DNA from 2 places in the Bacillus cereus group sp. RP43 genome. Region 2 is predicted to be linked to the other one. Evidence: a T-box and tRNA genes for the amino acid it is inferred to sense, from the RefSeq annotation. Region 2 holds a T-box; the other holds one or more tRNA genes.

Region 1 (3,397 bases), 2.8 Mb from region 2:
AAAACTCGTTGGGGTTATTTGATTAATTAAATCTCCGGCGAGTACGAATTGAATATCGTCTTTCCGAAGTTTTGCTTTCTCTGTAGCACGGCTGCAAGCTTCTTCAAATAAAATCTTGTGAGCCTTTTCGTAAGAATCTTGTCCAAGCCATAAATCTTCATGGAGGGTGTCGAAGTCTTCAGGGATATTACCTTTCGCTTCAAATGGTCCACCGACTACCCCGGTTGAGATAATGACTGGTTTGTTTTCAAATACCCATGTTCGGTGTCCTTGTAACATTTATAGCCCTCCCCATTGAACGAGAATCGTTTTAATAAGTGCGATGACGAAAGCGGAAAATACACCAAACAAAATAACAGACCCAGCCAATTTAAACATGTTCCCGCCAACACCAAGGACGAACCCTTCCGTTCGGTGTTCAATACATGCAGCAATAACAGAGTTTCCAAATCCAGTAACAGGTACAGCTGTGCCTGCCCCGGCAAATTGTCCAAAGCGATCGTATATACCGAATCCAGTTAGTAACATGGAAATGAAAATTAGAGTTGCTACTGTCGGATTCCCTGCTGAGCGCTCAGTGAAATCAAAATACGTGATGTAAAAAGTAGAAATAAGTTGTCCGATGAAGCAAATGAAACCACCAACGAAAAAAGCTTTTATACAATTTTTTAAGACAGGACGCTTCGGTTCTCGTTCTTGCTCGAATTTTTTATATTCCTGTTGTACCGGTGTTAAGTTTTTATCTTTACTGGACATTTGAATCCTTCCTTTTCTTTTAGAAAGCTTAAATATTAGATCCCATTTCTGATTGAATGAGTTTCAATTGTTCTTTAATGCCATCCTTGCTTACTTTCTTGTTCTTAATTTTGTTTTCAAGTTCTTCTAGGAGCATAAAAATCTTTTTGTCTGTACTTACATGAATATCGAAAGTAGGGTTTTCATCACTTAATTTCTTTTTTAATTTACTTCGTAAAGGCTTTAAACCAAATCTTTCGTGATGTTCAGGTTTGACGGCTATGTAAAGATCTAAATTGGTATTAACTGCGGTAGCTTTTATAATTCCATCTATAGCGAGGGCTTTTTTCTTAGCGTCTTGCGATATAGATTGATTAAAGGATTCTGTACTCATTTTTGTTAACTTTGGGCCCTTTTTTTCATCTGTTCGCTTAGCTTCTTCTTTCTTTACTTTTTTATCTAACGGGCTATTATCGCATCCGGTAAGTGAACCGAATAGAAGAACAAATAACGCGGCTATGAGTCCGAGTTTTCGCATTATAATCATTCCATTTCTATTGCAGTATGTAATTTGAGAGAAAAAGGATGATTGCATATCATCCTTTTTCTCAAATTGTGTACCATTAGATGAAATGGCACTTTTGGTTATTGCTGTGTGTATTGTGGTTCTTCTTGCTGGACTTCTTCAACACGTGGGTTTAAAGAGTCAATAATTGTTTGTGTTTGTTGCGCAGCTGTTTGGAAAAGTTGCTTTGCTTGTTGGTTATCCGTATCAAGAGCGAATCCCTCTAAGCTAGCTTGTGCACTTTTTAATCCAGAAACAGTTTGCTTTAGTTTTGTAATTACAGTCATTGAATGAAGCCCCCTTTGGAATATCAATTCAAAGATTATAATTTGTGGGTTCGGGTGAATTTATGTTTGGAAAATTTAGGGGAAGGATATGTTTTATAGGCTCCTAGCTAAGGTATATAAAGGATTAAGGGGATATTTTTATTGATTTAGATGGATTTTATTGCTATTATTATGAGAAGAAAATAAGCAGGTATTTACTTGTTGTATTTCACTTCTATTAGAGATTTTTCGCAAGAAATTAAATGTGGAAAAGCGGAATAGAAGAAGGCTTAAAACTTTGATAATAAACGGTTTATAAAATTTTATCATGCGCCCATAGCTCAGTCGGATAGAGCGGTGGTTTCCGGTACCACGTCTGCCGGGGGTTCGAATCCCTCTGGGCGCGTCAAAAAGTCCTAACTTACGTTTTGTAGGTTAGGACTTTTTTTATTTCCCTCTTGTTATATCTAGTAATAAGATTTACTATTAGTACTTGGTAATAATGTTGTTCTTTATTATTTTCTTTCAATATTATTCGTTTTTCGGTTGTAAGATGTAAATCTCATTAATACATATAAATTAATAATATTTTGGAATGGGTGTCTGCGATAGGATTCTCCTTTTACCAAACTTATTGTACAATAGAAACAAGGGGGAGATTAGTTTGAAGGCAAGTCTTTTACAAGAACAAAGCTTACGTTTGGCAATGACACAAGAGTTAAGGCAAGCGATTACAATGCTCCAGTATAATGTACAAGAATTATCGGAGTTTTTGTATGAGCAATCGTTAGAGAATCCCCTTATTGAGTTAGGTGGTTTTGAGAGGGAGAAGAAAAAGAGCTCTAACACAAGTAAAAGTACCGGCAAACAAGTCGATAATCAAATGGAAATCTACAGTGTGGATTCTACAACGATTCAGCAACATTTATTAAATCAGCTACAGTATTATAAAATAGAAGAAGAAGAGCGAAAAGTAGCTTCTTTCATTATTATGAACATGGATGGAAATGGGTATTTACAAGAAACGAATGAAGAGTTAGCGGATCTCCTTTCCGCGCCGATTCATGTAGTCGACCGCTCTGTTGAGCTTGTCCAATCACTCGAGCCAGCAGGGGTAGGAGCACGTAATATTCAGGAATGTCTAACCTTACAATTGAAGCGCTTACAAAGACGGAATGGATTAGCGGAAGAGGTTATAGAGGATCACTTTGCTTATTTCGTGAAGAAAGATTGGCGAAAGCTCGTTCAAGTGCTGAAGTGTAGTAATGAGGAATTGCAGAGTGCGGTAAATTGTATAACATCATTACAACCAAAGCCAGGTCTTGCATTTTCTTCTGATAAACCACTTTATATTGTGCCTGATATGGCGGTGAAAAAAGATGGTGATCGTCTCGTTTTACAAATGAATGAGAGAAATATGCCAAGAATTGAAATTCATTCTGAGTATAGTGCGCTTCTTAATAATAGTGAGAGTGAAGTAGCATCTTATGTATCAGAAAAGTATCAGCATGTGCAGTGGATTATGCGCAGTTTGAAACAGAGAAAACAAACGCTTCTGCAAGTAATGGGCATTATAATGGAAAAACAGCGTGATTTCTTCTGGGAAGGTCCAGCATATTTAAAACCACTTGCTTTAAAAGAGGTAGCGGAAGAACTAAGTGTGCATGAGTCTACAATTAGTCGTGCAACGCGTAATAAATATGTGCAAACGCCGCACGGTTTATTTGAAATGAAAGCATTCTTTAGTACTGCTGTTTCGACGACGGAGGATGAAGCTATTTCGACGAAGCGGGTGAAACAATTTATTCAAACACTTGTGGAAGCGGAGAAT
Region 2 (3,397 bases):
TGTTTGTGGTTGTGCAGCTGGCTTAGCACGCCCATCAGCTGGTCAAGCGGTTGTACGTGCTGAAAAACAACCTGATCATCTTGTAACTGTATTTGCAGGTCAAGATAAAGACGCTACTGCGAAAATGCGTGAATACTTCGGAGAAATCCCTCCATCTTCACCATCTATGGCATTACTAAAAGGAAAAGAAGTTGTTCACTTCATTCACCGTCATGAAATTGAAGGCGCAACAATGGACGAAATTATTACAAACTTAGAACAAGCTTTCGAAAAGAATTGCTAAAGTAGGGGGAGAGTGAATCTCCCTCTTTTCTTTATATAGAGGTGAAAAAATGATAGTAACAACAGCAGGAAGAACAAATAAAGAAATGATAGCTTATGCAAATAAGGTAGCGGAAGAATTAAATTGTTCTTTCGTTTTACGTAATGATATACCTGTACACAAACTGCATGAGCAGTATAAACAGGATGTACTTGTCGTAGGGAAAAACCGATTAGCTATTTATCCAAAGGGTACGGAAGAGTCGTTTTTCTTTCATCCAAATTCGGCGATGTTTCGTGTGAAAAGGTTAATGCGCGGAGAGCACGATCCATTTGTACAAGCTGCAAAGTTAGAGAGCGGAATGACAGTGTTAGATTGTACGCTCGGTATGGCATCAGATAGTATTGTAGCTAGTTATATCGTTGGTGAGAACGGAACAGTAACAGGACTTGAAGGTAACGAATATATGGCTTACATAATGGAAAAAGGTTTGCAAGCATGGTCTTCATCAGTTTCTGAAATCGATAAGGCAATGCAAAGAATCCATGTAAAGCAAACAGAGCATTTCGCTTTTTTAACGCAATGTGAAGATAATAGTTATGACGTTGTTTACCTTGATCCGATGTTTGAAGAAACTGTCATAGAATCAGATGGAATTAAAGGGTTAAAACACTTCGCTTTGTATCATGATATTACTGATGAAACAATTGCGGAAGCGAAGCGTGTGGCGAGAAAACGTGTCGTTCTGAAAGACCATTTCCGTAGTACTAGATTTGAAAAACACAATTTTCACGTATACAAAAGAAAAAGTGCAAAGTTTCATTTTGGGGTAATTGACCTTTGCTAATTGTTTGAAAAGATGTATAATAAGCAATAATTAATTAAATATACTGTCTGTGATGAAGAGAGTAGTCTTTTTCAGAAGGAAAGCGAGCTAGGGATGGTGTGAGCCTAGTGCGGAAGAAAAGATGAAGCGCACTTCGGAGATGCTTCTTGAACGAATAGTAGAGTAAGCCGAGGCCCCCTGTCCTCGTTATAAACGGGAAAGTGGTTCGTAATGAACAACAAGGGTGGTACCACGGGTTAAAACTCGTCTCTTTTTTAGAGACGAGTTTTTTGTGTTTTAAAAAATAAGGAGGTTACAGTATGGAGTATAAAACGCAGTTTGCGAAGAGCTTATCAAATATTATTACGGACGAATTAACGCAAAATCAAATTTTAGATTTAATCGAAACCCCAAAACAAGATGAATTCGGTGATGCAGCGTTCCCATGTTTTTCACTAGCGAAGCAATATAAAAAATCACCAGCTACTATCGCAAAGGAAGTTGCGGAGAAATTAAATGACCCATTTTTTACGAAAATAGAGGCTGTTGGCCCGTATGTAAACGTCTTTTTTAATCGTCAAACAGTAAGTGATGAAGTATTAAAAACAATTTTAGCGGAGAAAGAAGAGTACGGTCAAAATCACTTTGGATGTGAAAAAACGGTAGTTATCGATTATTCCTCTCCTAATATCGCGAAACCTTTTTCAATGGGGCATTTACGTTCTACAATGATCGGCAATTCGCTGAAACATATCGCCGAAAAATGTGGATATGAAGTTGTCGGAATTAATTATATTGGGGATTGGGGAACACAGTTCGGAAAGTTAATTACCGCATATAAAAAATGGGGAAATGAAGAAGTTGTTAAAGAGGATCCAATTCGTGAGTTATTTAAGTTATATGTTCAGTTTCATGAAGAAGCAAAAGAGAACAAAGAACTAGAAGAAGAAGGACGCTCATGGTTTAAAAAACTAGAAGAAGGAAATGAAGAAGCAGTCGAACTTTGGAATTGGTTCCGTCATGAGTCTTTAAAAGAATTTTCTCGTATTTATGAACTTCTCGGTGTGGAATTTACAAACTTTCAAGGAGAAGCTTTCTATAATGATAAAATGGAAGACTTTATTGGGATTTTAGAAGAGCACGACTTACTGGAAGAATCAGAAGGGGCATTAGTCGTTAATTTAGAAGAAGAAGGTATGCCGCCATGTTTAATTAGAAAATCAGATGGTGCTACCATTTACGCAACACGTGATTTAACAGCCGCATTGTATCGTCAAAACACATACGAATTTGATAAGGCTTTATATGTAGTAGGACCCGAACAAAGCTTGCATTTTAATCAATTTTTCACTGTATTAAAAAAGCTTGGCTACACTTGGGTTGATGGGATGGAACATGTACCGTTCGGGTTCATATTAAAAGATGGTAAGAAAATGTCGACACGTAAGGGTAGAATTATTTTATTAGAAGAAGTGCTAGAAGAAGCTGTTGCACTTGCGGAACAAAATATTGAAGAGAAAAATCCGAATTTAAAACAAAAAGAAGAAGTGGCAAAGCAAGTAGGTGTTGGAGCAGTTATCTTCCACGATTTAAAAAATGAGCGTATGCATAATATTGAATTCTCATTAGAAAATATGTTGAAATTTGAAGGGGAAACAGGACCGTATGTACAATACACACATGCGCGTGCTTGTTCAATTTTAAGAAAAGAAAGTGTAGAATTTGAAACGTGTACTTTTGAATTAAAAGACGATTACAGCTGGAGTGTAGTAAAATTACTCAACAGATTCCCAGAAGTAACTGAAGCAGCCTTCAATAAAAATGAGCCATCTATTATTTCAAAATACGTATTAGATGTAGCACAAGCGTTCAATAAATATTATGGAAATGTTCGTATTTTAGAAGAGAACGAAGAAAAAGAGAGTAGAATCGCATTAGCTTATGCTGTGACGGTTGTATTAAAAGAGGGATTACGTTTACTTGGGGTGGAGGCGCCTGAGGAGATGTAAAATAAAAAAGGCTAGTGTATCGTTAACAATGCACTAGTTTTTTTACTTTGGAATTTTGCTATTTATACTTAACTAGCCTGAAATTTCAACAATAGTGTAGGGATATGGCTAATCTATAGAGAACTTTAGTTTTGTATATAAAAGGAGGCGTGGTTTTTGGAAGAGTATGATTGGAACAGTAAACTAACATATTTAAAAAATACGAGAGATTTATATTACAATGATGATTATTTAAGTTTTTTAGTAAATACAGTTTGGAAGATTTCTGAACCGGTACATATTGTTGATTACGGCTGTGGA

The links. A T-box is a leader RNA that pairs with one kind of tRNA and senses whether it is charged. The one in region 2 lies ahead of argS (arginine--tRNA ligase), so its partner is inferred to be a tRNA-Arg.
Region 1: it has a tRNA-Arg gene. The T-box ahead of argS (arginine--tRNA ligase) is inferred to sense a tRNA for this amino acid. The anticodon was not compared.

What each region holds. Positions count from the first base shown of each region.
Region 1 is NZ_JARVHQ010000001.1:363,804-367,200, forward strand. It holds gene spoVAD (stage V sporulation protein AD) at 1-279, opposite strand, end outside; gene spoVAC (stage V sporulation protein AC) at 280-756, opposite strand; gene QCI75_RS01775 (YhcN/YlaJ family sporulation lipoprotein) at 785-1,273, opposite strand; gene QCI75_RS01780 (DUF1657 domain-containing protein) at 1,381-1,587, opposite strand; tRNA gene QCI75_RS01785 (tRNA-Arg) at 1,897-1,972, shown strand; gene rpoN (RNA polymerase factor sigma-54) at 2,231-3,397, shown strand, end outside.
Region 2 is NZ_JARVHQ010000001.1:3,119,275-3,122,671, reverse strand. It holds gene QCI75_RS16235 (BrxA/BrxB family bacilliredoxin) at 1-283, shown strand, start outside; gene QCI75_RS16230 (class I SAM-dependent methyltransferase) at 333-1,109, shown strand; T-box leader at 1,150-1,363, shown strand; gene argS (arginine--tRNA ligase) at 1,409-3,097, shown strand; gene QCI75_RS16220 (class I SAM-dependent methyltransferase) at 3,254-3,397, shown strand, end outside.